Regions from separate parts of the Vreelandella sp. ssv genome, predicted to be linked through region 1. Evidence: predicted binding sites of a transcription regulator. Region 1 holds the regulator's gene; each other region holds the start of a gene.

Region 1 (7,643 bases):
TGCCATGGAAATAAACGACGCTGCTGACATCCAGTCCGCCGCGGTCGCCATGCCGTTAACGATGGGGTGAACGCCGCCGCCCGCTACATAGAAGTCTTTCGTCGAGCCTGCTCGGGCCCAAATCGCAATGCCGATATATAGGGCAAAGGAGGAGCCTACGAACAGTAGGTTGATTGCAAACTGGCTCATACCGGCTTACTCCCCAAGTCCAAATTTTTGATCGAGCTTATTCATCTTCCAGGAATAGAAGAAGATCAGCACGATAAACGTTAAAATGGAGCCCTGTTGTGCAAACCAGAAGCCAAGATCGGTGCCGCCAACCGGAATACCGGCGAGCAGTGGGCGAAAGAGGATAGCGCATCCGTAAGAAACAAATGCCCAAACAGCCAGGCATCCGAAAATTAAGCGAACGTTAGCTTTCCAGTATTCAGCAGCATTGGTTTTGTCGTCTGCCATTGTGTTGCTCTCCACTTGTGATTTTTAAGGTTGGGAAAGTTCACGAGGAATAGCGTGTGATCCATCAGGGCAATCGCACGTCGAAAGCCACCCAGTTGTAAAGAGTGGTGAGCCAGCTTTTATCAGCACGTCACCTTATTGTTCGATATAGAATTTCGAGTTAGTTAGTGACGTGCGATTACCCTGCATGACTCACTGTTAATACTGGACAATAAACGCCAAAAAATAAATCCCAGACTTTGGTATCAATAAGCAATTTAAATACTTTTATATTTTGCATGTAGTTGAAAATGCGAGTTTTTGACTACTGTTTAAGCGAAGTTTGTAGGCGTTTGCAGAGCTATAGGACGATAGTCTAGTGAGCAAATGAATGTGGTTATTGGCTACTTTAAATGCATGGGTTACGTTTTGATGTTAAACACAGTTAGTAAGTATTAATACTTTGGTCGCGTATCAAAAGTCGCTTCGACCTTAGCGTGATAGCTAAAGGTATAACAACGTTATACTTGCTACTTGGGAAGTGAATCCTTTATACCCGTAGAGCCACCTTCACATAATAACCGATAACAGTTTTTGAAGCGTGGGAATGACTCCTGTGATGTGAATCAATATCGTCCGGAGTACATGATTAAGTCTACTTGTTTCTTTCTAGTTCGCCTTTAGTTGAGTGAGGTCATGCAAAATGGTTGATGTGGATCTATCCCAACTACCGTTCACGCTTCTTGACGATGAAGGGCGCGACCACATTCGCCGTGGTATGGACCTTGCTTACTATGATCGTGACGAAATTATTCTAGAGACCGGTCAAGTCGGCGAGTTTGTGTTTCTGATACACAGAGGTGAGGTGGCGGAAATCGACCCTACGCTCCCCTCGTCTACCGCACGTATTGGTCACTACACTGCCGGGGACCTATTTGGCGCGATCAGCATTCTTAATGGTAAAAGCCGCTATCGCTTTAAGGCTGAGCAGGAGTGCCTTTGTTACCTGCTGCCTAAGGCGCTGTTTCAGCAGCTATGCCGTCATTATCCTGACTTTAGTAACTTCTTTCGTCAGTCATTGGCTCACAAGGCGCGGTTACTGACTGAAAAGCGCGCTGAAGGTGGTGTCACTATGGCGGGCTTTATGCTGGCTAAGGTCAGCGAGTGTATGCGTGAGCCGCTGCTGATGGCAGCGTCTACTGATATCGCTAGCGCGGTGAAACAGCTTAATGAAAGTCATGCCGACAGCCTGTTGGTAGAGACTCAGGGCAAATTGGGCATGGTGACCAAAACCGACCTGCTCAATGGGTTGGTGTTAGGCGGTCACCCGGTGTCATCACCCGTCGATGAAATCGCCCATTTTAATCTGGTGACCGTCGCACCGGATCAGTACTTGTTTGAAGTATTGGTCTTGATGACACGCCATAAAGTGACACGGGTAGTGGTGCTCGAGCAAAACGCCTTAAAAGGCGTTGTCGAACTCACCGACGTGCTTAGCTATTTCTCAAGCCGCAGCTACGTGGTGAGTTTACAGGTCGAACAGGCGAGCAGTTTAGAGGCGCTGTCGGCAGCCAGCCAGCGTACGCCGGAGCTGGTCAAAGCGCTGATGGCTCAGGGTGTAAAGCTGCGCTTTGCGATGGATCTGCTCGCTGCGCTGAACGGTCGTATTATGAGCAAAGCCTGGGAGTTCACTGTCGATGAGAAGTACCACGAACAGAGTTGCATGATGGTGATGGGCAGCGAAGGGCGTGGTGAGCAAATCCTAAAAACAGACCAGGATAATGGCTTGATTTTAGCCGATGACGCGCAGTGGCCTGATCTTACGAGTCACATGCAAACGCTCACTGACACCCTCATACAGCTCGGTTACCCGCCGTGCCCCGGCAATATTATGGTGTCGAACCCTGAATGGGTGGCCACGGTGTCGCAGTGGAAGAGCAATATTGCTAAATGGGCCAGCGAGCGGGATGGCGATAGCCTGATGAAACTGGCGATTATGCTTGATGCCCATGCCGTGACCGGTAACTCCAGCCTGCTTGAGAGCGTACGAGAAGAGCTATTTGAACGCTGCTCAGGTGATGAACTTCTGCTCTCCTATTTTGCCCGCACGGCGCTGCGTTTTTCCACGCCGCTGACCCTGTTTGGTACGTTGAAAAAGCCCCAGCACGGTATCGATATTAAGAAAGGGGGCATCTTCCCCATTGTTCACGGCGTGCGCACCATGGCTCTTGAGCGGCGGATCAAAGCCACCTCGACCCTGGATCGTTTAGACGCACTGGCTGCCGATGGCCGACTGGACCGTCGTTTTGCCGATGACCTGGGCGAAGCGCTGGCGCTATTTTCCGAGCTGCGTCTCAGGCAGCAGCTCAATGCACTGGAAGCAACCAGCACGTCGCCAGAGGCGAACCGTGCCAATCGCGTGGTGGTGCAAAACCTCTCTTCTCTCGAACGTGACCTATTGCGTGAAGCGCTGCACATTGTGAAAGACTTCAAGCAGCGGCTTTTCCATCGATATCATTTGGAGTATTCGTGACAGGAATGCGGCTATTAGATCGACACGTGGCTCTCTTTAGCGGTTCCTTGCGTACTTTGCTGAGACGCGAAAGCGACCGGCGTCGCTGTGCTGACTCTCACTATGCCTGGCTATTTAACCCCTATATGGGCGATGAACTAGTCGCGCTTGCTTGCACGGCAACGCCCACGGCATCTTCCCCGGTGATCAGTCTGGCAGCGGTGGTGCTCAGCCAGCAGCAGGTGCGCACCAGTCGCGCCTTTGTGCTGACGCTTGGCATACCGGGGCAGGCTGAGAATGCGTCGCTGCGTCGCCATCACTTGCTATGTCAGGCGGGGGAGGTCTCTTGCCCGAGCAGCGACAATTTAAATGCGTTGGTAGAGTTTATCGGCAATCGCCCCATTGTCGGCTGGCAGTTGGACAAGCGGATTGGGGCGTTAAATACATTGCTGAGCGAGCGGCTGGATTTCGCGCTGCCCAATGCCCAGGTCGATTTGGCAAAGCTGCACCAGCGCCAGCTGCGGCGTTTGCACCCTGAGGTCGATGCACCCAGTAGCTTTACCCAGGCGCTGGCGTGCTGGCAGGTGCCCTCGATGGGCATGCAAAGTATGTTAGGCGAAGCGACGGCAAGCGCGCTGCTGTATATGCGTCTGCAGCGGGTGATGGCAGAGGCAGCTTAGTGGCAGCTATCGTGGTGCAGAGGGAAGGTTTCCGCGAGGGCACTGTGACCCCATCCCTGGGCGCTACTTTTTCCATCCCTGGAAAAAGACCCTCGCTTCAACCTACCCTCTCACCGAGTACGGTTTAATCGTCAGGGCAGTCATTTTACATTGCGATATCTTGGGTGGTTCTCTCTGAGTAGTTGGGTCTGGGCGATGAGTGTTGTTAGAATAGCAGCCACTTTTTTCTTGAATGCCTTCCACCCTCGGCAGTGCTTATACCATGCAATCTCTTGATCATTTTGACCCTGCTCACCTTGGAGCCTCCCAAGCTGACGTTGAGCGCGACCAGCCTGAGCTGGCTGATGTTAAGCAGAAGCGTGAATTTAACAAACTGCAAAAGCGCCTGCGCCGAGATGTGGGCAATGCCATTATTGATTACCAAATGATCAATGAAGGCGACCGTGTGATGGTGTGCCTCTCCGGCGGCAAAGACAGCTACACGATGCTGGAGATTTTGCGCAATTTACAGCGCAACGCACCGGTTAATTTTTCGATAGTGGCGGTCAATCTAGATCAAAAGCAGCCCGGTTTTCCTGAACACGTGCTGCCAGCTTATTTGGATAAACAGGGCGTGGAGTATCACATCGTCGAGCGTGATACCTATTCGGTGGTGAAGGAAAAAACGCCAGAAGGCAAAACGACTTGCGCACTCTGTTCACGCCTGCGCCGCGGTTCGCTGTATGGTTTTGCCGAAGAGATCGGTGCCAACAAAATTGCATTGGGCCACCACCGCGAAGATATCCTTGAAACCCTGTTTCTCAACATGTTCTTTGGGGGCAACTTGAAAGCGATGCCGCCCAAACTGCTCTCCAATGATGGCAAAAATATTGTTATTCGACCGTTGGCTTACTGCAAAGAAGCGGATATTGCTGAATTTTCTCGGTTAATGGAGTTTCCGATTATTCCCTGCAATCTCTGCGGCTCCCAGCCCAATATGCAGCGCCAAGTGGTCAAAGAGATGCTCGCCGAATGGGATAAGAAATTCCCCGGCCGTCTAGAAAGCATGTTTAAAGCGGTGACTAATATTGCGCCTTCCCAGTTGGCAGACCGCAGCCTATTCGATTTTGAAGGCTTAGAGGCCAAACAGGCGGAGCTGCTGGCCGGGCGTATCCAGGCATTTAACGTTAGCTAATTCAGCTAACCGTTTGTTCTTCCTCCTCGGCGAGAGTAATCAAGCGCTGCATATCGAGAATATTGACCTCTCGCCCAGAAACCGCCACCACGCTCTGCTGTTGAAAGCGGCTTAAAATACGGCTGACGGTTTCCACCGCTAAGCCCAGGTAGTTGCCGATATCGGCTCTGGGCATTGATAGGCGAAAGCTGTAAGGCGAGTAGCCCCGGCGACGAAAACGATCCGAGAGGGTGATCAAGAAGCTCGCTAGCCGCTGATCAGCGGTTTTACGTGACAGCAGACGCATCATGCGGCGGTCATCGCGTAGCTCCTTGCTCATGCTGCGATACAGCTGGCCGCGCAGTTCGGGCAGCTCCTCGGAGAGTAAATCCAGGCGGTCAAAAGGAATCTCACAGATAGTGGTCGTTTCCAGGGCGATAACGCTGCCGGGGTAGTGCTCTTCATCAATTCCGTCCAGCCCCACCAGCTCACTGGGCAGGTAGAAGTTGGTCAGTTGCTCGCTGCCATTCCCCTCCGCCGTCACCTGCTTCAAGCTGCCTGAGCGAACCGCATACACGCTGGTGAAGGCGTCGCCCTGGCGAAACAGTGGCTCGCCCTTTTTCAGCGGTGCCCGGCGGCGAATAATGGCATCGAACTGCCCGATATCATCTAGCTCAAGGGCAAGCGGCAGGCACAGCGAGCTCAGGCTGCAGGTCTGGCAACGAGCTTCATGGAGTAGCGAGCGTCGTCGGTTCATGGGATCCAACATGCATAGCTCCTTGAGTAGCGTTCAAGAGAAATTTTACGTTATCCGTGCCGTACTAACAGCTGCATCCATTATTATGGAAGCTTCATGTGGTTAGCGACAGCCCGATTACACAATCTTTGAGTAGTGCTGCCCCGTTTGCCCAGCAAAATGGGCATCAAACGCCATGGCTAAATGGCGAATCAGCAAGCGACCCATAGGGGTTACGCTAAGCTGATCGCCGCTCCGGGTCAGCAGACCGTCGCGCTCGGCGCTTTGTAAGCTCTCCAGCGCCGGTGCAAAGTAGCGGGGAGCATCGATGTTCCAGCGCTGACCAACGGCGGACAGGTCGATGTGCATATCGCACATCAGTCGTTCAATCACGTCTCGGCGGATCAGGTCATCATCACTCAGGCGCAGCCCGCGCACCGTCGCCAGTTGGCCTTGGTCCAGTGCCGCTTCATAACGGGCCAGGTCACCAGGATTCTGCGCATAGACACTGCCTACCCGTGAAATGGCGGAAACGCCCAGCCCTACCAGATCACACTGGGCATGGCTGGAATAGCCTTGAAAGTTGCGCTGCAGCGAGCCTTCGCGCTGAGCAATGGCTAAGCTGTCATTGGGACGAGCAAAGTGATCCATCCCGATATGCACGTAACCTGCCGCCGTAAGCATCTCAATCGTGGTGTGCAGAATCGCCAGTTTCTCGTCGCTGCCCGGCAAGTCATCGACGTTAATACGTCGCTGGGGGGTAAAGCGCTCAGGCATATGGGCATAGTTGAAGACCGAAAGCCGTGCGGGGTTCATCTCAATGACCTGACGAAGGGTATTCGCAAAGCTCTTTTCGGTTTGAAACGGCAGGCCGTAGATTAAATCGAGATTGAGAGAGCGAAACCCCAGCCGATGGGCTTCATCCATCAATGTTTCGGTGAGGACTCGCGGCTGAATGCGGTTAATGGCTTTCTGCACCAGTGGGGCCAAGTCCTGCACCCCTAAACTGATGCGGTTGAAGCCAAGCGACTGCAGGTGTCGCAGGGTAAACACATCCGCTTCGCGAGGGTCTATTTCAATCGCGTAATCGCGCTGAGAAGACGATGAAAGACCAAAGCGCGCATCCAGTCGATCAATCAGGTCGCCCATCTGATTCAAACTCAGAAAGGTTGGTGTGCCGCCGCCCCAGTGCAATTGCTCCACCGGACGTGAAGTATCCAGATGCCGTGCAATCAGCACCATCTCACGGTCGAGCCGGGATAAGTAAGGCTCAGCCAGAGCGGTGTTTTTGGTGGCGATTTTATTACACGCGCAGTAAAAGCAAATTTTACGGCAGAAGGGAATATGCACATAGAGCGATAGCGGGCGTTTGCCAGCATTACTTTGCTCAAGCGCCTGAGTCAGATCTCCGGGGGTAAATCGGTCATCAAACGACAGCGCCGTGGGGTAGGAAGTATAGCGTGGGCCGCTGGTGTCATAGCGGCGCAGTAAAGTTTTATCCCACACTGCCTGATCGTTGGCTGGCCTGGTCATGGTGGAAGTCTTCGTAGAAGAAGCCGCAAGGGCATGAACGGGCATGAAGAGAGGCTCCGGCGTAAAGGGCTGTGTAGCAAAGAAGATCAGCACCAGCCTAACGCGCAGAGACGCAATAAACGTTGAGCCATGTCATGTTAGTGAAGGTTATGTGCCGTGAGTGACCAAAGCTGCCACAGGGCAAAGGCAATAATGGACAGCGCGGCCACGCTGCGTGTCGCCGGATGACGAATCAGGTGGCTCAATTGGCGCGCCGCAAGCCCAGTGGCCAATAGCGCGGGCAGCGTGCCAAGTCCAAACGCCCCCATCAGCAGTGCCCCCTGCAGCGGGTCGGCAATCGCCAGACTCCAGGCCAACATGGAATAGACCAGCCCGCAGGGGAGCCAGCCCCATATTGACCCCAGCGCGAAGGCCTGGGGTAAATGAACGACCGGCATTAAACGCCGTCCCACCGGCTCAATAAACCGCCAGAGACGGCGTCCGACGGCTTCAACCTTGAGCAGCCCCTTCCACCAGTTGGCGATATACAGCGCCATCAGTATCAGCATCAGCGCCGCAAATACCTGCAGCAGCATTCGTGCCGTGGCAGAGAGT
Region 2 (7,643 bases), 780 kb from region 1:
TTTTCCCAAGCCTCGCAGACCCTGAATGAAGTCGATCCCACGTTACTGTCGTGGACAGAAGGGTTGACGTTTATTGGCTGGCTCTCTGCCGTTACCTGGGGCCTGGGTTATTTTGGTCAACCGCACATCATCGTGCGCTTCATGGCTATCCGTACACTTAAAGATGTTCCCATTGCCCGCAACATTGGCATGAGCTGGATGGCCATTTCTCTGATCGGTGCAGTCTCTCTGGGCATTTTTGGACGTGCCTATGCGGTTCGCAATGGTATGGATGTTCAAGACCCGGAAACGATCTTTATCATTCTGGCCGAGCTGCTGTTCCACCCGCTGATTACCGGCTTCCTCTATGCTGCCCTGCTGGCTGCGGTCATGAGCACCATTTCCAGCCAGTTGCTGGTAGCGTCCTCATCACTGACCGAAGACTTCTACCGTCTCTTCTTTCGTAAGGAAGCGACGGACAAGGAGTGTGTCGGCGTGGGTCGGGTCAGTGTTGTACTGGTTGGCTTGGTTGCCGCTGTCATTGCTTCCGACCCGGACTCACAGGTACTGGGGCTGGTCAGCAACGCCTGGGCAGGCTTTGGTGCAGCATTCGGCCCGCTTATCATCCTGTCACTGATGTGGTCGCGCACCAATGGCGCTGGCGCTATCGCTGGCATGGTGGTAGGCGCCGCTACCGTGATGATCTGGATTGCGCTGGGCTGGAACGGTGAATTCATGGGTGGTCCCGGTGTGTACGAAATCATTCCTGGCTTCATCGCTGCGTTTATTGCCATTCTGGTGGTAAGCAGCGTTACTGCCGATGCCGGTGAATATCAGCATATCGATCGCAAGTAAGCGCTCAGGATACATTTAGCGTATCGAGAGGGCTCCTGCGGGAGCCCTCTTCAGGTTAGAGAACGACGACATCCTGACCGACGAGGCAACGCCTAAGTGTCGGCTAGCAAGGAGAGATTCAGTATGAACGAAGCCGATCTTCATCCGCATAGCGACGTGAGTGATCTACGCTCACGCATTCGCAGCAATTACGACGCCAATGAAGCAGATGTGCTGCACGGGCTTGTCGAGCGTATCAAGCTGACGGAGGATGACCGCAAGCAAGTCGCCGCAGTGGGCGCCAACTACGTGGAGCGTGTCCGCAAGGAAAGGTCGCCCTCCATGATGGAGGCGTTCCTGGCCGAGTATGGGCTCTCGACCACCGAAGGCGTTGGCTTAATGTGTCTGGCAGAAGCGCTGCTGCGCGTGCCGGATGCGGAAACCATCGACGATCTTATTCACGACAAGATCGAACCGTCGGACTGGGGCGCCCACCTGGGCAAGTCTTCGTCATCGATGGTCAATGCCTCGACCTGGGCACTGTTGCTAACCGGCAAGGTGCTAGAAGAGGATCCCAAAGGACCCACGCGAGCGCTGCGCGGCTTGGTTCGTCGTATGGGCGAGCCGGTAGTACGCAAGGCAGTTGGGCAATCGATGAAGATTCTTGGCCGTCAGTTCGTGCTCGGCCAGACCATCGAAGAAGGCATGAAGAATGCCCGCGAACTTGAGAAGCAGGGCTATACCTACTCCTACGACATGCTGGGCGAAGCGGCGCGCACCGACGAAGATGCCATCCGCTATCATCAAGCATATGCAGAGGCGATCGCCGCGATCGCCGAGCAGGCTAAAGGCGATGTGCGCGGTAGCCCCGGCATTTCGGTGAAGCTCTCAGCGCTGCATCCGCGTTATGAATACACCCACCGCGACACGGTGATGGCGGAACTGGTGCCACGCGCCAAGGAATTGGTGCAGCAGGCGGCCAAGGCCAATATCGGGTTCAATATCGACGCCGAAGAGCAGGACCGGTTGGATCTGTCCCTCGACGTGATCGAAGCACTGATGGCCGACCCGAGCCTAGACGGTTGGGATGGCTTCGGGGTGGTCGTGCAGGCTTACGGGCGCCGTGCTGCGCCAATGATCGAGACACTCTACGAACTGGCCGAGCGGTTTAACCGCAAAATCATGGTACGCCTGGTGAAAGGCGCCTACTGGGATACCGAGATCAAGCTTTCCCAGGAGATGGGCGTCAAGACCTTCCCGGTCTTCACCCGCAAGGTCAACACCGATGTCAGCTATATGGCCTGCGCTCAAATGCTGCTCGACCGCCGAGACCGCATCTATCCCCAGTTCGCCACCCACAACGCTCACACCTGCGCTGCAGTGGTAGAAATGGCGGGCGATGACAAGGACAGCTACGAGTTTCAGCGCTTGCACGGGATGGGCGAATCGCTGCATCACATCGTCAAGGAGTCGGAAGGCACCCACTGCCGTATCTACGCACCGGTCGGCGCGCACCGTGACCTGCTGGCCTATCTGGTCCGCCGACTGCTGGAGAACGGGGCAAACTCTTCGTTCGTTAACCAGGTAGTGGATAGTTCGATTCCGGCGAGCGAGGTCTCAAAGGACCCCATTGAAGGGTTTATGCAACTCGGCAACGAGGTCTCAAGCCCGTTGATCCGGCAGCCCGGCGAGCTGTTCGAGCCCGAGCGCAAGAACTCCAAGGGCTACCGCATCAACGAACCCGCCTCGATCCTTCCGCTGCTTAAGGCACGGGAAGCGTTTGCAGACGCCACCTGGACGGCTGGCCCCATGCTGGTAGGCAGCCCCGCACCCAAAGGCCCAGCGCGCGATGCCGTTTCCCCTGCCGACGGCTCTCGGGTGATCGGCAAGGTATACGAGGCCACCCCGGAAGAGGTTGCTACGGCTCTCGATGCCGCCGAGCAAGGCTTCAAAGAGTGGTCGGCGCGCCCGGCGGCCGAACGCGCCGCGGTACTGCGCCGCACCGCCGACCTCTACGAGGAACACATCGCCGAGCTGACAGTGATCACCACCCGCGAAGCGGGCAAGATGATGTTCGACGGTATCGCCGAAGTGCGCGAAGCAGTGGATTTCCTGCGCTACTACGCTAACGAAGGCGAGCGGCTGGAAGCGGAAGAGCCCGGTAGCGCCCGCGGCATCTTCGTCTGTATCAGCCCGTGGAACTTTCCTCTGGCCATCACCACCGGGCAGATCGCTGCCGCGTTGGTGGCTGGCAACGCTGTCATCGCCAAGCCTGCTGAACAGACACCCCTGATCGCCGCCCGCGCCGTCGAGCTCATGCGCGAAGCCGGCTTGCCGGAAGCGGCCCTGCAGTTGCTGCCTGGTGACGGCCCGACCGTAGGCGGCCCGCTGACCAGCGACCCGCGTATCGCCGGTGTCTGCTTCACCGGCTCGACACCGGTGGCACAGATCATCCACAAGGCGCTGGCTGAGAACGCAGGGCCCGATGCCATACTGATCGCCGAGACCGGTGGGCTCAACTCCATGATCGTGGACTCCACCGCGCTGACCGAGCAGGCCGTGCGCGATATTCTGATCTCCTCTTTCCAGTCGGCCGGTCAACGCTGTTCCGCTTTGCGCATGCTGTATGTCCAGGAAGAGGCGCGCGATCGGTTACTCAACATGCTTTACGGCGCCATGGACGCGCTCACCATTGGCGACCCCTGGAACACCGATACAGATGTCTCGCCAGTGATCGACGCCGATGCTCAAAAGGAAATCAGCGACTATGTGGCGACACAAGAAAAGAACGGCAAGGTCCTGAAGAAGTTGACCGCTCCGGACACTGGCACTTTCGTCACGCCAGCGGTTGTCGAAGTCAGCGGCATTGAGGATCTCGAGCGTGAAATTTTCGGCCCGGTGCTGCACGTGGCTACCTTCAAGGCGCGGGATATCGACAAGGTGGTCGACGATATCAATGGCAAGGGGTACGGACTCACCTTCGGTCTGCATACCCGCATTGACGACCGCGTACAGCAGATCGTCGAGCGCATCCATGTCGGCAACGTCTACGTCAACCGTAACCAGATCGGCGCTATCGTCGGCTCACAGCCATTCGGCGGCGAGGGCCTCTCAGGCACCGGGCCCAAGGCCGGTGGCCCGCTCTATGTGAATCGCTTCCGCCGCACCGCCGCCACCGAGCGCGTTACGGCGCCAGATGGAGAAGCCGTATCACTCAGCGATCTCCAATCGGCGATTGATGGGCGGGATGCACGTAACTGGGCGGTACGGCCCAATCGTATTGAGGTACTGCGCAAGGTGCTCTCCGGCAAAGGCGGCGTGATTCGCAAGGCGCTAGCCGAGACGGCAGCGCTGGATATGACATCTCAGACACTGCCGGGGCCAACAGGGGAAAGCAACCGCCTGGCGATGTATCCGAAGGGAACGGTTCTGTGCCTTGGGCCGACGCTGGATATTGCCATTGCTCAAGCCGCACAGGCCCTTGGCGCAGGCTGCGCAGCCGTTGTGGCCGTACCAGGTGCTGAACAGGCCGTGAAGCCGTTGACCGATGCTGGTGCGCCGGTAGTCGGTCTCGATGGAAGTGTTTCTGCCGACACGCTGAGTGAGGTCAAAGGGATTGCGGCGGTTGCCGCGGCGGGTGATAGTGACTGGACCCGTGAACTGCGGATTGCGCTGGCCAAGCGCGACGGCGCGATCATACCGCTAGAGACCCAAATCCTCTCGCCGGATCGCTACGTCGTGGAACGCCACTTGTGCATCGACACCACCGCGGCGGGTGGTAATGCCAGCTTGCTGGCCACCGCCGAATAGGTCGGCACTGAGTTCTGTGTGCTTAGCGTTTGGTGCTTAGGGCGAGCGGTTAATTGATACCGCTCGCCCTGCTCCCAGACCCAGCAAACGCGGCTCAATGCCTCAATGATCAATCGTAAGCCACTACTCGTTAGTGGCTTTTTTTGGCTTGTTTGGCAGTCGGGTTTTCCGGCTGTTTTTTTCGTAAGGTGATATCAGGCCTCGTTCTTTTTACTACTCGGTCGTCCTGCCCTGCATTGCTCAATAACGTTGTCTAACAACCCTTGCTCTGGGTCAATAATCCACTCTCTTGGCCTCGCTATACTGGCCACATCGTTAAGCGGCTATCAAAAGTCCGCGCTGTTTTACAGCAAGCAAGCCGTTTTGAAACTGTCTGTTTTAACATCAGGAGTGAACCCATGCGTAAAGCCGCCCTGCCTACCGTACTTGTAACTACTGTTGCCGCTGCGGCAATGATGGTCAGCAGCCAGGCATTCGCCTATGGCGCTGGCGATTTTTTCACCCGCGTTGGTGTGGCCAAGGTAGCCCCCGCCAGCGACAACGGCTCTTTGGCCGATGGCGCGCTGGCAGTGGATGTGCAAGATAAAACCGGCTTTGCGTTTACGCTGGGTTATCGCTTCCACGATAAAGTCGGGGTCGAGTTATTAGCCGCCCAGCCGTTTGAGCATGACATTCATTTGAACGGTGATAATATCGCCTCCACCAAGCACCTGCCCCCGACGCTAACGCTGCAGTACTACCCGCTAGGCGGTACCCAGTCGCGGGTCCAGCCCTATGTCGGCGCCGGTATTAACTACACCTACTTCTCCGATGAAGAGCTGACGATTGGAGATTTAGAGCTGGATGACTCCTGGGGCGCGGCGGGCCAGGTAGGTGTTGATCTACTGATTGATGACCACTGGGCGCTGAACGCTGCCGCTTGGTACATCGATATCGATACCGATGCGAGCGTTAACGGGGCATCTGCAGGTACCGTTGAGATCGACCCTCTCGTTGTCATGGCAGGCCTCAGTTACCGATTCTAAAGCGCCTGAAAAACCGCTACAGCCGATGTTATCCACAAAGCCTGCCTCACGGCGGGCTTTGTGCGTTTAATAGCATGCCGCTTTAAGTGCTTTCAGTGACGATCAGATCGATCTTCTCTACCGCCCGCACTACCAGCAACTGGTGGTGGGCAGGCGTTTTCTCCTGCTGTAAATAGGCTGCCACTGCGGGGGCAACCTCACACTTAGCTGGCATGGCAGCACGTGCATCAATCAAGGCGTTCAAGCGGGCAATAAATACAAAGCGTACCCATTGAGGTAGCGACATCGTATCAATGCAAAATGGCTGCTGGCTCGCAAATGCCTCTAAATCGGGGGTTGGCATGCGCCATAGATTGGCGGCCTTCATCGCGGCTTCGAGTTCAAGAAGCGCTGTCTGTAGCGGTTGATAAGTACTCATGGATACGTTTGTAAATACCTCGAAAAATGAAAAAGTTTATCGGCCTTCTATTATCCCTACACGTTGGACTGCTTGCCAATCGTGATCGCTTAAAGGTAGTTATCCATAGACCCACAGAAAACCTGCATGAGCCTGTGGATAAACTATGGAAAGGTGTCGCAGCGCTTGCTCTCATGGGCCTTTCACCCAGTTGTTTAATTTTTAACCGCACTGTCATGAAAGGTATGTCATTTGAACGATATTTAACGCGTGTGCGGCTGACAGTATCACCTCATCAAGGTAGAGTGCAGGCTTGCAACGCGGAAGGATGTCATGCAACCGATTCAAACCCTAGATGAGTTTTTTACCCGCAGCGGTGGCGAGGTTTCCCTTTACCATATGGGGCGCCATGTCGTCTCCTGCCCGCGGGATTCACTTGCTGCCTTTGAACGGGGCGAAATGGCCTGGCCAGAACCATGGCATGGCCAAGCGCGCTTGGCCATGGTGTTTCGGCTTGGCGATATGCCCGAACCGGCTATTTGGTTTTTAGCCTTACCACTTGATGAGCAAGGAATAATTGCCCCCGCCCAGCGCGATGCATTTTTAAATCGTTTGTTGGAAACACTCGGCCGCGCGGTTTCTAACGTGGGTCGTGAAGAAACAGCGGACGTGGATCACTTAATGAAGGATAATCCCCTCGCCTTCACACCTAGCGTCACCTTCCAAGCCATGCTCAATGCCCGCGCCACCCATGCGAGAGGGCTGCCTGCCAGCCAGCATTTTGAGCCAGTTGACGCTTATTTGAGCGGCCAGCAAGCGATTGATTGGCAGGCGCTGGGATTACAAGGGATTGCCGATTACGTCGTTAGGATGGAAACGCTTGACGCTGAATCGCTCGCGCAGCGGCTACCTGAACTGCCTACCGCCGTAATTCACTCCTTGTGCTACTGTTTAGAGCACCAGCCATTACCACAAGCGTTAGTGGACGCACTACAGCATCGCGGCGAAGCTGCCGCCCAAGCGGGCGACATTGAAACGCTGTGTGCCTGTCTGCGTGCAGTGGGCAATACGGATGCTTCAGTGGTGGGCAATTGGTACACGGCCTTACTCAATGATACAGCGGCCTGTGGACCGGATGTTCTGGCGGCAATAGCCGGGCGCGGCTGGGGCCATCTTGAAGACGCCCAGCGCCTGCCGCTTTTTCTGCAACGCTTAGCGGAAGATGAGCTTAGCGATTTTGCCACCGTGGTACGTGATATTGCGTTAATACCCAGGCTACGCTTACCGGTCATGATGGCACTGCGAGATGCGCCTGCTGGCTCCCCTATTCAACACCGCTTGTCCCTGATGATGTCACAGAGGAACGCTTGATTCGATGTTGTCACTTTTAATTGCAAGGAGTGAGCCGTGAAGGAATTACCCTATCAAGCCAAAGCGGTCATTGGCCGCCGCGAGATGGTGACGTTACCAGAACTAGGGCTTCACCTATGCTGTAAAGCAGACACTGGCGCGCGCACTTCTGCTCTGCATGCAGAAGAGATAGAGACACATGAAGATGAACATGGTCAACTTTGGGTCAGTTTTATTACCCACAGTGG
Region 3 (7,643 bases), 1.5 Mb from region 1:
CGACAAACGCTTGATTTAGAAACCCTGGGTGGCGAGCTAGGCCAGGATATTTACGGCGCCAAAGTACGAATACTCGGCGATGTGCTCTACCACCCCTGGGGCATTTGGAGTGCGGGAGTACAGTATAAGCGATTGGTGGATGGCACTATTCCCACCGCCCTGGGCGCCGATGATACGCGCGGTACCGATATGTATCTTAGCGTCAGCAAGCTACTGTTTAGTGCGTTTGCGGGTCGCAATGTGCTGCTTAACGCTACCCTGCGTAACACCGATGCCAACCAGGGTGGCCTGCTAGGCTTTGGCGGCGATCAAGGTAGCCGCTCCTGGGTTGGCGAGGGCAGTGTGGGCATTTTTATTACCCCGCAATGGGTTGTCGGAACCGAATATCGCCAGAAACCCAATAATTTAAGCGTAGCGAGAGAAGACGATTGGCAAAGCCTCTACAGCGCCTACTTCTTCAATAAGCACTTATCGCTAACGGGCGCATGGCTAGATTTAGGCGACATTGCCGGTCTAACCTCACAGCGCGGCGGCTATCTTTCCCTTCAGGCAGCTTTCTAAGCGGAGCGCTATGACCTTTCCTCACAAACTTGACCCCGCGCGACGCTGTTTAATTGCGCTCTCTTTTCTAGCCGTCGTCTTGACGCAGGCAGGCTGTGCTTATCACTCCACACCTACGACGCTCTACGAGCGGCTGGGCGGAGAAACCACTATTGATGCGGTTGTTGAAAATTTTCTGTACCGAATTGCAGATGACGACGATATGGTGGGCTTTTTCGCTAACACGAATATTGTTTTTTTTGCTGACTCACTGGCCAGCAAGCTTTGCGATGTTAGCGATGGTCCCTGCCACTATGGAGGTCCGCCGATGGATCGTGCTCATCAAAACATGGGGCTGACAGACGTACACTTTAATCGCCTAGTGGAGCATCTTGATGCCGCTATGCAGGAAGAAAGTATTGGTCTTGGCGCACGAAACGAACTGCTGGGTAGACTAGCCCCTATGTATGCAGAGGTTATGCGTCTTCAGTAACCTGCCAGCCATCACGCCCCGCCGCTTTGACCCGGTAGAGCGCTTTATCTGCGGCTTCGTACGCTTGGGCGAAGGCATGTTCACCAGCTACAAAACGGCTCCCGCCTACGCTCAGGGTCACGCCTTTTTTGTCAGGGTGGGCGGGGTGAGAAAAACCTGCTTCACGCAACCCTTGAATCAACTGGCGGCAGTAGTTTTTCAGCGTTTCGGTGTCAGGACAGTGAATTAACGCTGCGAACTCATCGCCTCCCAGGCGGTAGAGCTGTGCGTCATCATTGAGCGTTTGACCTATTAGTGTCGCCAGTTGGCGTAAAAGTGTATCGCCTTGTGGGTGCCCATAGGCATCGTTGTACTGCTTGAAAAAATCAATATCGACCAGAATGAGCCCCAGCAACTGATGCTGTTTCGCCAACACATCCTGGTGCAAGGCACTACGATTACCAATGCCGGTTAACGGGTCGCGCATAGCACGCTGCATCCACTCAAATGTTTCTTGCGTAGCATAATCGGTGCGGCGTAGTTGACGCTCATGCAGCCACCAAAACACTAGCCCCATGATAAAAATCAACAGGCTGGAATACGTTAGTACTTGATTATGCTGGCGGGTGCTTTCTGAAAAATCATTAATTGCCATCCCGCGGCGGTCTAGCTGGCTCATCTCAATATGTGTCAAGCACTGAATGGGCCCGAACAGCTCACCTACCGCCGCGACGCGATCAATTTCCCCCAGCTCCAACCACTCTACCAGGCGATTTATATCCCTCAGACTTGGCTCGGCGCACTCATATTGGCGTCGATAGACGTGAACATCGAATAGTCCATAAGCGAGTTCGATGTTAATAAGAGCAGCCTCAATGGCCGCCTGCTCAGACTGGTCGTTCAATAGCTCGGACTGGGCATTTTGCAGATAAATACGCGAACGGGTCGACAATTGCTGACCTGTCAAACTACCGGTCTGGCTGAAGTAAGCCTGTATTTCAGGGTAGACCCAGCGCGACTCATAGACAATCAACACCATCAGTCCTAAAAAACTCATCAAACTCAGTGACAGCCAGGTTAAATAGCGATATTGACGCTCAATAGTACGCGGCTGCATGGATGGCTGAACAGCAGGCTTGATTTTGGATGTCACCACTTCGCCTCTATGCTACGAATCATCCAGATCCAGTCGTTGAAGTCACGAAGGTTCTCAACATCGCGATCGCCCTGCTCATTATAATCACGCTCAACTAACCGAACGGGGCCTCGTGTACGAATAGTTAGCGGGTCGCCATCTTCTGTTGTAATTAAATACCAGCTGGGGTTATCCCACCCTTCCAGGGTAACTTCATAATCGTCCCAGGCGACAAAGTGCAGCGCTGGCGGTATCGCGCCAAACTGATCGATCAAAAAGCTACGGAACGCCACACCCTGCATTTCTACATCGCGCCCTTGGTAGGGGTCATAGAGAGTAAACGTGGTGTCTGAGATAGCGCGCAAATCACTTAAAGCGATCTTTTCCGTAACATCGCCGTTGATGATGTTGAGCGCCTGGGCAAAGGCCGCCGTAGGGAGAGTTATGCTTACTATTATCAACACGCGCGCTAACCGATCACGTGCGCGAACCCATGAGCTGCGATGTAAGGCTATTGCGTACATGGTTAAGCTTCCTGGTGAGTTCATTCCTTCAACGAACTTTACCAGAGCACGACCTGCATTGCTCTTCAACGCACACTAGATGCTTTCAACTTACTAAGTGTTTAGCAACTTTTCGCTATTTAACAGATAAAAAAGCCAGCCCAATATGGGCTGGCAAAAGGAAGTTTACTAAATTAGCAAACCCCCTCCCCTGACAAGGTTTACAAGAACGGGAAAAACTACTTTTTGCGCTCATCTTTACGCAGATGATCGCGAATCACGAAGCCGACCCAGCCCACCATAAAAGCGATAACTAACGCGACGGTGGCCAAGCCGAAAACAATTGTGTCATCCCAATACATGGTGAATCCTCCCGCCGTGATGTATGCGTTGATACTAGTCACTCAATGGCGGAAGAATGCTGATCCAGGTCAAGTTACGGGGGCCGGGGATAGCGGTTAGATAAGAAATTGATACCGATCAATTTTTGGGACTATGAAGGTTACAGAACCTTGCGGTCTTCCACTTTGCTATGCTCGGTTCCTGGTGGTAACGGGTGACCTTTGGCTAACTCTGCTCGGGTAGCTTCGCGCACGTCTAAAATAGTCACTTTATAATTCAGTGTGCGGCCTGCCAGCGGGTGGTTGGTATCCACAGTAACCCGATCGCCATTGATTTCCAGGACGGTGACAATTTGCGGCCCCGCTTCACCTTCGGTTTGAAAGCGGCTGCCAGGCGTCAATTCTGCGTTACCAAAAGAGCCGCGACTTACTTCTTGAATCAGCGCCTCGTTGCGCACACCGTAGGCATCCGCAGGCATGATTTGAACGCTCAGCTCGGCGCCAACGGTTTGGCCCACTAACGCACTCTCCAGCCCAGGTAAAATATTGTCGTGCCCATGCAAGTACTCCAACGGCTTATTGCGCGCCTGGGAGTCATCCAATACCTGCTTGCTGCCATCGTTGAGCACGTCGCTGAGGACATAGTGCAAGGTAACTACCTGATGCGCCGTAATCGACATGGAAAACTCCTCTCCGGTAAGCTGTCGGCTTTGTAATAGAACTTTGTAATAGAACTTTGTAATAGAACACTGCATCAGTTTATCACTTGGCCGTTGCCAGCGTCTTTCCACCAGGAGTAGCGTTTAATGTTAACCCCCCCCCCCCAGCGCAGTTGGCTTGCTGCACTGGCTATTTATTGCCGTGCGCCCGTTATTACCATGCTGTTTTTGGGGTTTTCTGCAGGCCTACCGTTTCTGCTGGTATTTTCCACGCTCTCCGCTTGGCTGCGCAGTGATGGTGTCGAAGTCGCAGCCATCGGCTTTTTTGCCTGGATTGGCATGCTCTACTCAATCAAGTTTTTCTGGGCGCCGGTGGTTGACCGATTAGCACTACCACTGTTGACCCGCGCGTTTGGTCAACGCCGCGGCTGGATGCTGTTAGCGCAGGGGACGATTGCCGCTGGGCTGGTAGGACTGGCCGGTTTAAGCCCTGTTGGCAACCTGGGGTGGGTCGCCCTATTTGCTCTGCTGGTCGCCTTTGGCTCAGCAACGCAAGATATTGCGATTGACGCCTACCGGATTGAATCCGCCGACGACAATGTTCAGGCTGCCATGGCTTCGACTTATATTATTGGCTATCGCGGCGGCTTACTGGCTGCTGGCGCTGGAGCGCTCTATATCGCCGCTTCCGCGTCGTGGAACGTTGCCTACCTCAGCATGGCGGCGCTAATGAGCATTGGCGCACTGACGGTATTGCTGCGCCCGGAACCCAAGCGGGCTTCGCTCTCCATTCAGCTTATTCATGAGCCCAAGGTTCGGGCATTTATTCGCGCCAGCCGCGGCAAACCGAAAATCATACGCCGCCTCGGGGCCTGGAGCATTGGCGCGTTGGTCTGCCCATTCACTGACTTCTTCAGCCGCTATGGTGTAAAAGCGCTGGGGATTTTGGTGTTTATCGCGGTGTTTAGAATTAGTGATTTGGCCATGGCCTCAATGGCCAATCCACTCTATATCGATCTGGGATTTTCGCTGGCAGAGATTGCTAACGTGACCAATATATTTGGTATTGCCATGAGTATTGCCGGCGGCATTTTAGGTGGGCTTTTCGTCGCGCGCTACGGTATCGGCCCTTTGCTGATCTTTGGCGCTGGGTTGGTGATGGTAACCAACTTGCTGTTTGCCTTACTGGCTATCGTGGGAAATCAGCTACCGATGCTGGTAGTCACGATTATTGGCGATAACCTCGCCAACGGTTTAGCCAGCGCGGTGTTTATCGCCTTCCTTTCCAGCCTCACATCACGCGCCTATACCGCAACGCAGTACGCGCTGTTCTCATCGCTAATGACACTACCAGGAAAGTTTTTGAGCGGATTCGGCGGGCTGGTTGTTACTTCTCAGGGCTACCCAAGCTTCTTTGTCATCGCAACATTATTAGGTCTACCCGCCATTGTCTTGGCGATTTGGATCAGCCGAGACAAGCAGTTAGTGCCGACCCCCAAGCCTGCTTAAAGAGGCTTGAAGGTTTAGGCTAACGGTGCATTTCGAGCCAAGCCAAGGCCCCTGGCGTAGTGCGCCACTGATCGCGCATCAAGGTGCGGTACTGCCACGCTTCCGCCCGTGAGCCGGGGTCAACCTGGCCATCGGGGTGAGGCATGGAAGGCCGCGGGCTCTCTGCGCAAAGTAGCTCTAACGCGTAGCGGTTATGGCCAAGCACATCACCAAGGGCGGCTTCTGCTGCCTCATGCTGCTCTAACCGATAGAGCGCCAGGGTTTTACCCATTAAAAGCCCCAGCACCAACGAGCCATCGTCGTCATTCTCTTCGGCTAACGCCAGCGCTTCTTCGTTGCGGTCATCGCGCAACAGTTGATCCAGCACCAGCTCGCGTAGCCCTAAACTATCTTCCTGATCGATCAACAGTAGCTCTTCGGCTAACTCCCGAGAGTGCTGACGCGCGCCGCGCTCCATACCCACTACCAGCGCCAAACCCGTGCGTAGAAGCATAGCGTTGTTGGCATCGTCCCAGCATAGGTTACCGTCGCCTTCGGCGCGGGCTTGCTCCAACCAGCGCGAAAGGCGCAGTGCTAGCGGCTGCAAGAGGCTTGGCGCCATCCACGGCAGGCTGCCAAAGCGGCTAGTCAGTGCCAGCGTTAAGTCTTGCACTACCTGCGGGGCGTCCAGCCACTCCGGGTGCGCGCACAGCGCCGACATCCACTCGATGGCGTTACCCCATGGGTCATCGCGAAAACCCAGCGCGACGTCTTCATCCACTAACACCTGAAACTGCTCATGCCAGCCGGCAAACAGCGTGGCTTCCCGGGCGCTAGTGTTATACAGCAGACGGCCACTGTCAGGGTCGGCGCTGACATCGATTTTAGGCGCGGTAGGCAGCGCGGCCAGTAGCGCTTGAAGCGCCACAAGCGGTGTGGCGAGATCTTCTTCTGCGCTAAGCAGTTGATCAGCCAGCGTCGCGCCGGGGTTATCGGCCAGCGCGGCTAGAAACTCCAATTGATCTTCATCCAGTTCGCCTTGGCGAACCAGGCGGCGATACCAGAAGTTGGCGCGCTCTTTGGCTTCCTGCTCGTGGCCTTCATGCAGCAGGAGCATGGCTTCAATGTAAGCCAAGGTCGGCGAGTCAGGCAGCGCCTGCTGGGCTTTAACGAATGCCCCGCGAGCGCTATCCAGATCATCGTTATCGAGGTGCATCAAGCACAGTCGTTCAAGGGCAACACCGCGTAAGAACAGCGGCCCGCGCTCCATCACTTCGTCGAGTAGATCGGCGCGCTTGCGGGTGAAGCCACGCTCTTGATAAATATCCAGGAGAATTTCAAACGCGGGTTCCGCCTGCTCCGGCAGCCGTGACCAGTCGCTACCGTCGAACAGCGATTCAAGAATTTGCATCGCGCGGCCTGTTTGGCCGCTTTCAGCGGCGATTAGCCCAGCTTCAAGCAGCGCTTGAGGAGGCGCTTGCTGGCTATCTAATGCAGCTTTCAGGGTGGCGCCTTTCCACTCACGGAGCGACAGCATCCACATCATCTGATCAGGGATATCGGTGGGAAATTCAATCTTGTAGCAGCACTGCTTGAACTTTCGCCCAGAGTCACACCAGCAAGGCTCATTACGCCCCGGTGTAGCGAGCGGTTCACAGGCAAAATCGAGCCGCTCCAGCGGCGTTTGCGACCACAGCACGGGCGCCAATGCCTGAGCCATTGCCACATCGCCTTCGAATGAGTCCGCACCTTTGGCGCGCACCCAGGTCATGAAGTCCGGATAGTGTTCTTGTTGCCTAATTGCCGAGAGTGCCCCGGAGGCAAATCCCAGCAGTTGATCGACCCATACCGCCAGCATTGCCGTCTCCACTGTGTTTTACGATGACCCGTAATCGATGTCTAAAATGAAAGCGGCATAGTTTATCACGAAGGCCGACGCCCCCGCAGCGGCAATCGGTTTATCGTCAATGGGCCCGTTGTAACAATGGGGTCGTACGCTCATTCATATCCAATCGCGCGCCTAAGCGCACTAGATTCCAGTAGTGACCGTTGAGTGCGCGTGACAGTAGCAGTGTGTCCGCTGGGGGTTGCAGGCGGTCCATGGCCGCCCACACCTTGGGCGTGAGCTCGCGTAAACGACGGTGAACACGCACGTCGCTGAAATCCTGCTCACCCGGTGCGAACAGCGGCGCGATACACTCCGCCGATTCGCGATAGAGCGCTAACGGCGCGCCCTGCCCCTGGCGACCGCCCATCTGCATCAACGCCTCATCCATGCCCATGGGATCATGCTTTAACGTGGCATCAAGCAGTTGCATCATCGCTTTGATGCGTGCCTCCGGCACGGCGATCACCGCGCCTAAATCGTAAATAACCAGTCGCCCTTGGGCATCGGCAGCGAAGTTACCCGCATGCGGGTCAGCGTGCAGTTCGCCGTAGGTAAATAGCTCCTGGGTAATCCAGTCGGCTAATGTTTTGGCAATGCCTTGGCGCGTTGCATCATCG
Region 4 (7,643 bases), 560 kb from region 1:
CCACATGAGAACCGTCTGTTTGCCGCTGGGCATGGTGATTTCACCTGAGCCAGCCGTGCCATTGAGTATTTGTTGGCTCAACGCATCCAGACCTTGGTAGCCCTGCTGGTCGGCATCGGTGTAATTGAGCGACATCCGATACTCTTCATTCGGGTGGGCAATGACTTGCCCCTGGCTGTCGATGAGCCAGCCATAGCTTCCTTCGCCAACATTGATATCGGAGGTAATATCAGAAACGGCAGCCATGGAGACCGTCATGCCTAGCAATCCTGCCCTATTACCGCGTTCATCAAACACGGTGTCGGCGACAATAGCCGTTGGTAAACCACTAATCATGGAGATAACAGGATCACTGAGAAGACTGTCTTGGCTGCCCTCTGTCACGAGGGCCTGGAAGTAGGGACGTTCGGCTATATCCAGGTTGACGCCTGAGTGGGTCAACGTTGCCCCGGAAGCATCAGAGAAGAAAAGTGACTCAATGGTGCCCCCAGGAGGATAGCGTTTTTCGAGCCACTCGCGATGAGAAGCAATGGGCACGTCTTCTACCAAACGCTCATCCTTAGCAAGTACGGCTATCCAATTACGGTATCCTGTAATCCAGCGGCTAATTTCATCGGCTCGCGCTTCTACTTGCCGAGTCCCTGCATTATCGATTAACGATGGAATAGCATTATTGAGCTGTTGATTGACGACAATACCTAAAACGACAGCCACCACTAGAAGTGGAATGGCGACAGCAGCCAGCAGTTTCTGCGTCAGTGAGAGACGAGAAATTTTTTTCATTTGTTGCCTCGACGTATAGGTCAGTAGTAGGTCGCTGTTAGTCAATCAGTGCCGTACTCTGACTATGTTATGGTTCCCTGGAAGTTCCTTGCTACCGCTAATTATTAACGGCTTCTAATCTTTAAACTTAAGTCTAAATAATTATTTTTACTGCTCCTTTCGTTAGAATTCAGTCACCTGAAGATCAACGTAGTGTATTAGTTGACGGCCTCCAGTGGATATTTGAGAGACGCTGCCAAGGTTTTACGAACGGTATCAGGGGTAAATGGCGGCTGGGTAAGCCTTACGCCTATTGCATCAAAAAGCGCATTAGCAATCGCGGGAGCGCCAGGCAGCGAGGCGGATTCTCCAACGCCGAGTGGTGGCAGTTCAGGTCGATCAAGCAGCATGACATCGATGGGAGGAAGCTCCGAAAAGCGTAGGATTGGGTAGCCGCCCCACTCTCTACTGGTCGGTAGGCCATCCTCGAAGGTTACCCGCTCCTTTAACGTGCGGCTGAGCATCTGGATCACATTGCCATGTACTTGGTGACGAACGCCGGCAGGGTTCACCATCAAGCCCGCATCCTGTCCTACATATAAATTCTCGACGACAATCCGCCCACTCTTCACATTGACTTTAAGCTCAATCACCCAGGCGGCGAGCGCGGCGCCAAAGCCAGGAAATTTACTATGCACGTACTGGGCGTAAGCGAAGCCTCGGCCATAGCGCCACTCGCCATCGCTTCTTGGGTTGGAATTGGCGATGCCGGATTTCCAATTCGCGCGTTCGACTAACGCTTCGACAAGTTTGCAGGCGCGGTTGTCGGTTAAATAGCGCAACCGATAGGCGACCGGATCCTCGCCCGCCAAATAGGCAAGCTCATCAATATAGCTTTCGTGGGCGAAGGTGCTGGGCAATGCCGATACACCACGTAGCCAGGATGCTCGTACCAGGGTCGGGACGTCGTCGCACACTATTTGGCGGTGAGGATAGCGGTAAGGCGGCACCGAGGTTCGATCACCCATTTCAAAAGGGATATCAATCGGTGAGGCAGCGCCGGTCAGCAGCAGTGCCAGCGTAGGGGCACTGTTAGAAGGATAGCGTGTGTTAAAGCGATAACCTGCCGGGCTGCCATCTGCGTTTAACCCACCCTGGATGGCCATATACTGGGCAGCGCCTTTAGGCTCCCAGGTGTGCTCCTGCTCACGGGTTAATTGCACGCGAACAGGTCGACCCACCGCCTGAGAGAGCAGCACGGCATCGGCGCCAACGTCGTCAGCGCAGTTGCGGCCATAGCAGCCTGAGGTTTCCATCCGGGTAATGGTGATAACGCCTTCATCCAAACCGGTAAGCCGCGCGAGGTCGGCGCGCAGGCTGTGTGGGTTTTGGGTGCCGGACCAAACGTGAAGGGCATCTTCTCTGGCATCGGCGACGGAGCACGAAGGGCCGATGGAGCCATGCAGTTGGAACGGCCACACATAGTGACGATTGAGCGGATGTTCTGCGGCAGCAAGGGCGCTGTCGAGATCACCCTCTTCAAGGAGGATGCGCTGCTTGCCGGGTAAGTCGAGCAGCGCTTGCTCTATATTGTCTAACTGAGGCAGGCCTTCGATTGGGCGCCAATGAACCTTTAGCTGCTTGGCTGCCTCGGCGGCCTGCTCTTCACGCTCGGCCACCACGCCAACAAAGTCACCGACCACCACGACGCTTATCACACCTGGCAAATGCGCCACAGAGCTTTCATCTACCGCGATTAAACTGTTGCCAATAAAGTCGCCACTATCATGACCTACATAAGGCGGGCGAATCACTCGCCCATGCAGCATGTCGGGCAGGCGTAGGTCGTGGATAAAGGTTAAGTGCCCGGTGGCCTTGGCAGGTATATCCACACGTGCGGTCGATTGGCCGACTAGGGTGTAATGACTGACCGGTTTAAGCAGCACCTCATCGGCAAGCTTTAACGCATGGCGAGCACTCTGCAGTAACTTTCCGTAACTAACGGGCGGGCGGGGCTTATCAATGTCACTGGTCTGAAGGGTGTCGTTGAGATAAATAGCCCCGTCTTGGCAGTGAAGTAGAGAGCGTTCAGCGTCAAAGTGTTTGGCTGCCAGCGTTAATAAGTACTCTCGCGCTTGGGCTGCGGCCCGGCGCAGCGGCTCAGCGGTGATCTGAATCGATGCACTGGCAATGGTGGGGCCTTGGTTAGGGGCTTCAAGAGAGTTGCCCAGCACCATGGTGACGCTGTCGAACGCGACGCTAAGTTCCTCTGCGACAATTTGAGCGAGTGCTGTGCGAATGCCGGTGCCTAGGTCTACGTGGCCGTTGAAAGCCACGATATGGCTATCGCTGAGTACGGCAATGAATATCTCGGGCTCATGGGGGGTGAAGTTTGAGTGTGTACCTGGCTGTCCGGGGGCGGGCTTGGGTGGCGTAACCGGGTCGCGGTAGATCACCAGAACATCAGACCCATACAGCAGCGACTCTCTCGTATAGTCTGATCTATCAGCCATGTCTGCCTCCCACGCTAGCGCTTAAGATAATCAGTGCGGATGAATTTTAGGTGATGAAAAAAACGATAACTAAGGTAAAATTGTGGCGTGTACGCCATAAAAGCATGATGAATTGATCCAGCGCAAGCAGTATTTCTTGCGTTGATGCATCCTTTTATTCACCAGTGCCATACTCGATAGACGACGTCGCCAATAGATTAAGGAGATGGAATGACAACGGATAGTGCGTTCAAACACTCGTCTTCCGGCGAGCACCCTACGCCTTCAGAGCAGGGGTATGATTTTTCTGAGCAAGTAGGGCATCTACTGCGTAAAGCCTACCAGCGGCATACGGCTATTTTTCAGCGTTACAGCAGCGATAAACAGCTCACGGCCATTCAATTTGTCACGCTGTGCACGGTGATGGAGCGTGGCCCTAGCTCGTTAACCGATATCGTCAACGCCACGGCGATTGATCCAGCCACTATCCGCGGCGTCATTAAACGTCTTAAAGCGCGGGGGTGGATCTCGCTCACCACTGACCCCAACGATCAACGCAAAGTCATGGTCGTGATCACCGAGCCTGGGGAGACATTGGTAGAGGAGATGGTGCCCAGTGCCAAGCAAATTAGCGATCAGACCATGAGAAATCTCAATCCGGCAGAGCGGATTGCCTTAATGCATCTGCTGGAAAAAATGAACGCGGACGGGTGACCCAAAAAGACGTTCCCTTCGCCCGCATTTTGGCCATTCCTAACGCTGCGTTAAGTAACCCAGCGTTTCATCCAGTCCAACCACATCCCCATACTTGCTATCGATATCAAACAGGTTAGCTTCATGGGGTGCGGGGTGGCGGTCGCCCACGCAATCACGTACCACCATCACCCGAAAGCCGTGCTGTACTCCATCAACGGCGGTGGCGCGAATGCAGCCGCTAGTGGAACAGCCGGTGATGATCAGCGTATCGATCCCCATGGCGACCAGCGTTGAGGCAAGCGAAGTACCAAAGAAAGCACTGGCATACTGCTTTGTCATTACCAGCTCATCTTCACGGGGTGCCACCTCGGGGCAGAACTCCGCATAAGGGTTACCTGCCACCATCGCCCGCATTACCGGTGCCTTCTTGACCCAAATGCCGCCATCGATTTGATCCGGGGCGTGATAAAGAATGTTCGTGTGAATAACGGGCGTGCCTGTCCGCCGCGCGGTGTTTAAAAGCGACGGCATATTGGCGACGGCATCCACCACGCCCTGGGCAAATAGCGGTGAACCTGGGGTGGTGTAGCCTTGCATAAAATCAACCACTAGCAGCGCAGGCGATTTGCCAAAGCCGATGCGTCCATCCCATACGCCTCGGTAGTTGTCCATGGCAGTGTTATCGCTAACGTTATCACTGTTATCACTATTGTGTGGCGACATGGCCGTCTCCTTAATCAGTACTTAATATCGTTGATAAGCACCTGATTGAGTTAGTAAGCCCCTGATAAGAGCGCGCCTGCACCTGGGACGATGGGCTCCAGGTCGAGTGCCTTGAGCATGGCGTAGGTGGTTGCGATCGCAGCGGTCACCACCGGCTTGCCGGTCAGGGCTTCAACCTTGGCGACGGCGGGTAGCGACGGCATCTGTACACAGGCTGACAGGACGATAGCGTCCACATTACTTAAGTCGAGACTGGCGACAATCTCGGGAAGATTGGCCGGATCGTGACGGGCGACATCCAGGTTATTGGGGATTTCGAGCGCGCGGTAGTCGAGTACTTCAATACCTTCCTGGCGGATGTAGTCCACCACCATTTCGGTCAGCGGCTTCATGTAAGGCGCCACCACCACCACACGCTTGGCTTTCATCACGCCTAGCGCATCGACCAGCGCACCGGCGCTGGTGACCACCGGTGTGTCGCAGCCGTTCTCTTCAGTACGGCTGCGCAAACGCTTTTGCGACTCCCGGTGGTAGCCGGGTCCCATCGCCATAATGGCGACTAGGCAGGCATACCCCATCACATCTACGGCGGCATCGGAGAGCTCCAGGGCGCAGCGATCCGACTCCGCATCCATCGCGGCCAGCTCGTCCTTGCTGACCGTTTTCATACGCATGCGGCTGGAGTGAAAGGTAAAGCGTTCCGGGCGAATCAACTGCCGTGCAGCCAGCATGGCCGGTATCTCGGTCTCCATGGTGATATTGGAGCTGGGGACGATCTGGCCGATGCGGTATGTTTTGGTCATGGAATTGTTAGACATAGTGCTGTGACTCATGATCATTGGCCTTTGTTAGAGTTGTCTGCCCAGGAAGTCTTCAAAGGCGACAAAAAAGCCGTCGAAGTCATCCCAGGGAATCATGTGACCCGCCTGTTCGGCGGTAGACATACGAATCGTCGGTAGTAGAGAGCGTATTTCGGCGCGATCTTCATCTTGGATAACCCCCCCTTTGCCAGCACACATCAGCAGCGTGGGCACGTTGATAGCAGGGAAATCCTGATGGATATCGACGCTGTGGAACTCTTCAAACGCCTGAACGATGGCGGGCTCAAAGCACGTGTGTAACCACTCGGCGCGTAACCGCAGCTGCTCGTCGCTCCAGGTGGGGCAGTAGTGGCGCATGGTTTCGATATCGGCGCCTCGCGTGCAGTCACGGATGGAGTCCACGTACCAGGGCAGCTTGCTGGGGTACTCTCGGCGTCCTGGTCCCGAAACCGGCGGGTCGATCAGTACCAGTTTGTCGATACCCTTGGCGCCGCGACTCATAGCGCGTAGCGCAAAGCGCGCACCCATGGAGTGGCCTGCCAGAATGACATTGCTCAGGCCCAGTGCATCGATAAAGGCGATCACATCGTCGGCGCACGTGTCGGTGTCATAGGCCAGATCAGGACCGGTAGACGACAAGCCGCGTCCACGGACATCCAGCACATAAGTGTCGAAATGCTGACCGAGCCGCTCGGCCACAAAACGCCAGGTGATGGCCGGGCTGGTAATACCCGGTATCAGTACCAGCGGCTGGCGCGAGGTCTCGGTGCTGTCAGCGAAGCGCAGGTAGTGCTGACGAATACCATTGGCCTGCACGTTGGCGCCATAGAGATAGGTGCTGCTCATACTGGGCTCCCTTCACTGGTGGGTTGCTTCAGCGGTACTTCAAAGGGGTCATAGGCAAATACCCAGGCCGGATCTTCGTCTTCCCGTAACCAGGTATTGTCGTGGGAAACCTGCTGAACCCGTGAGGCGCGTTCAAAACGGTTGGTGCGGTACAGCTCGAATGCCTGCTGGTAGTGCTCGGCGCCCACTTCCTCCAGGCAGCGCACCAGCATGGCGGCATCTTCGATGGCCATGGCGGCGCCCTGGGCCATATGGGGCTTCATCGGGTGGCAGGCGTCACCTAGCAGCACCAGCCGATTTTCATGCCACAGTGGCAGCGGGTTGCGCTCCAATAGCGGCCACTTGGTGACGCTTTCGGTGCAGTCGATGAGCGCTTGGACGGTGGGGTGGTAACCCTCGAATGCCTTGCGCATCTCTTCGCGCGAGCTGTCGACGAAGGAAGTGCCGTGGTTCCAATCGGGTTCAGGCACGCCTGTCACGTAGTAATACTCCTTCTCGTCGCCGGTCACGAAGTACACCATCATGTGCCGGTCTTCCGACCACCACTTCACGCAGGCTTCAAAATCCAGGTCATATGCCTTGAGTTTTTCGGCAGAGATAATGGCCCGGTGGGCAACCCAGCCGCTGTAGATCGGGGCTTCAGGGCCAAGCAGCTTCTCGCGCAGACGCGAATTAACGCCATCAGCGCCGATCACTAAATCAGCTTCTTCGATTGAGCCATCGGCGAAGGTCATGACCACCTTGTCGCCGCTGTCATCCACATCGACCAGACGCTTATCGAAATAGAGGTTGTCCTGGTCGAGTGTGCTGACCATCAATTCGTGTAGATCACCACGGTGTACGGTGATGTAGGCCGCCCCATAGTTTTCGCGGGCAAACTCGCCTAGCGGGATACGTGACTGATACTCGCCCGTCATGCCGTTACGGCTAAACCAGTAATCGGGGTGTGAGCCCATGGCATTGAGCTTCTCCTCAATGCCGATTCGGCGCATGACCTTCATCACGTTAGGGCCAAGGTGAATACCGGCGCCTAAGCGAGAAAATGCCGGGGCCTGTTCGTATACCTTGGTGGGGTAACCCGCTTGCTGTAGCAGCGCGCCAGCTGCAGCGCCGCCAAGGCCAGCGCCAATAACGGCTATGGTGGGTTTGTTGTTCATATCTTGGTTTCCTCGCTGTTTTATTCGCCAATCACTCGTTTATTTACGCAGCACCTAGGGGATAGGGCTTACCTAATTGACTGCCGTGTGAGGCGTTACCGGAATCTTTTTTGAATGCTATAAAACAACGTATACACCATTTATTT

The links. Region 1 encodes FNR, which switches genes on or off when oxygen is low (the NO sensors DNR and NnrR bind a similar motif). Its sites were predicted from a motif close to TTGATNTANATCAA; they were not measured.
Region 2: the regulator FNR is predicted to act here: its motif matches at 4,887-4,900, upstream of AC5TBW_RS11475 (OmpW/AlkL family protein).
Region 3: the regulator FNR is predicted to act here: its motif matches at 3,072-3,085, upstream of ccoM (cytochrome c oxidase subunit CcoM).
Region 4: the regulator FNR is predicted to act here: its motif matches at 3,388-3,401, upstream of AC5TBW_RS17515 (xanthine dehydrogenase family protein molybdopterin-binding subunit).

Annotation. Positions count from the first base shown of each region.
Region 1 is NZ_CM182545.1:3,278,352-3,285,994, reverse strand. Features, by position in the region: gene AC5TBW_RS14935 (sodium:solute symporter family protein) at 1-189, opposite strand, end outside; gene AC5TBW_RS14930 (DUF4212 domain-containing protein) at 196-456, opposite strand; gene AC5TBW_RS14925 (DUF294 nucleotidyltransferase-like domain-containing protein) at 1,139-2,968, shown strand; gene AC5TBW_RS14920 (3'-5' exonuclease family protein) at 2,974-3,627, shown strand; gene ttcA (tRNA 2-thiocytidine(32) synthetase TtcA) at 3,890-4,801, shown strand; gene fnr (fumarate/nitrate reduction transcriptional regulator Fnr) at 4,803-5,549, opposite strand; gene hemN (oxygen-independent coproporphyrinogen III oxidase) at 5,655-7,094, opposite strand; gene AC5TBW_RS14900 (sulfite exporter TauE/SafE family protein) at 7,187-7,643, opposite strand, start outside.
Region 2 is NZ_CM182545.1:2,494,352-2,501,994, forward strand. Features, by position in the region: gene putP (sodium/proline symporter PutP) at 1-834, shown strand, start outside; gene putA (bifunctional proline dehydrogenase/L-glutamate gamma-semialdehyde dehydrogenase PutA) at 958-4,623, shown strand; gene AC5TBW_RS11475 (OmpW/AlkL family protein) at 5,022-5,648, shown strand; gene AC5TBW_RS11480 (YqcC family protein) at 5,731-6,066, opposite strand; gene AC5TBW_RS11485 (DUF3549 family protein) at 6,379-7,416, shown strand; gene AC5TBW_RS11490 (ATP-dependent zinc protease family protein) at 7,453-7,643, shown strand, end outside.
Region 3 is NZ_CM182545.1:1,729,978-1,737,620, reverse strand. Features, by position in the region: gene AC5TBW_RS07915 (DUF3034 family protein) at 1-561, shown strand, start outside; gene AC5TBW_RS07910 (group I truncated hemoglobin) at 572-1,033, shown strand; gene AC5TBW_RS07905 (GGDEF domain-containing protein) at 1,017-2,165, opposite strand; gene AC5TBW_RS07900 (hypothetical protein) at 2,162-2,671, opposite strand; gene ccoM (cytochrome c oxidase subunit CcoM) at 2,890-3,012, opposite strand; gene AC5TBW_RS07890 (FKBP-type peptidyl-prolyl cis-trans isomerase) at 3,153-3,671, opposite strand; gene AC5TBW_RS07885 (AmpG family muropeptide MFS transporter) at 3,798-5,159, shown strand; gene AC5TBW_RS07880 (SEC-C metal-binding domain-containing protein) at 5,179-6,996, opposite strand; gene AC5TBW_RS07875 (ABC1 kinase family protein) at 7,103-7,643, opposite strand, start outside.
Region 4 is NZ_CM182545.1:3,834,762-3,842,404, reverse strand. Features, by position in the region: gene AC5TBW_RS17520 (methyl-accepting chemotaxis protein) at 1-783, opposite strand, end outside; gene AC5TBW_RS17515 (xanthine dehydrogenase family protein molybdopterin-binding subunit) at 981-3,275, opposite strand; gene AC5TBW_RS17510 (MarR family winged helix-turn-helix transcriptional regulator) at 3,486-3,968, shown strand; gene AC5TBW_RS17505 (N-carbamoylsarcosine amidohydrolase) at 4,008-4,673, opposite strand; gene AC5TBW_RS17500 (maleate cis-trans isomerase family protein) at 4,724-5,476, opposite strand; gene AC5TBW_RS17495 (alpha/beta fold hydrolase) at 5,522-6,340, opposite strand; gene AC5TBW_RS17490 (FAD-dependent monooxygenase) at 6,337-7,497, opposite strand.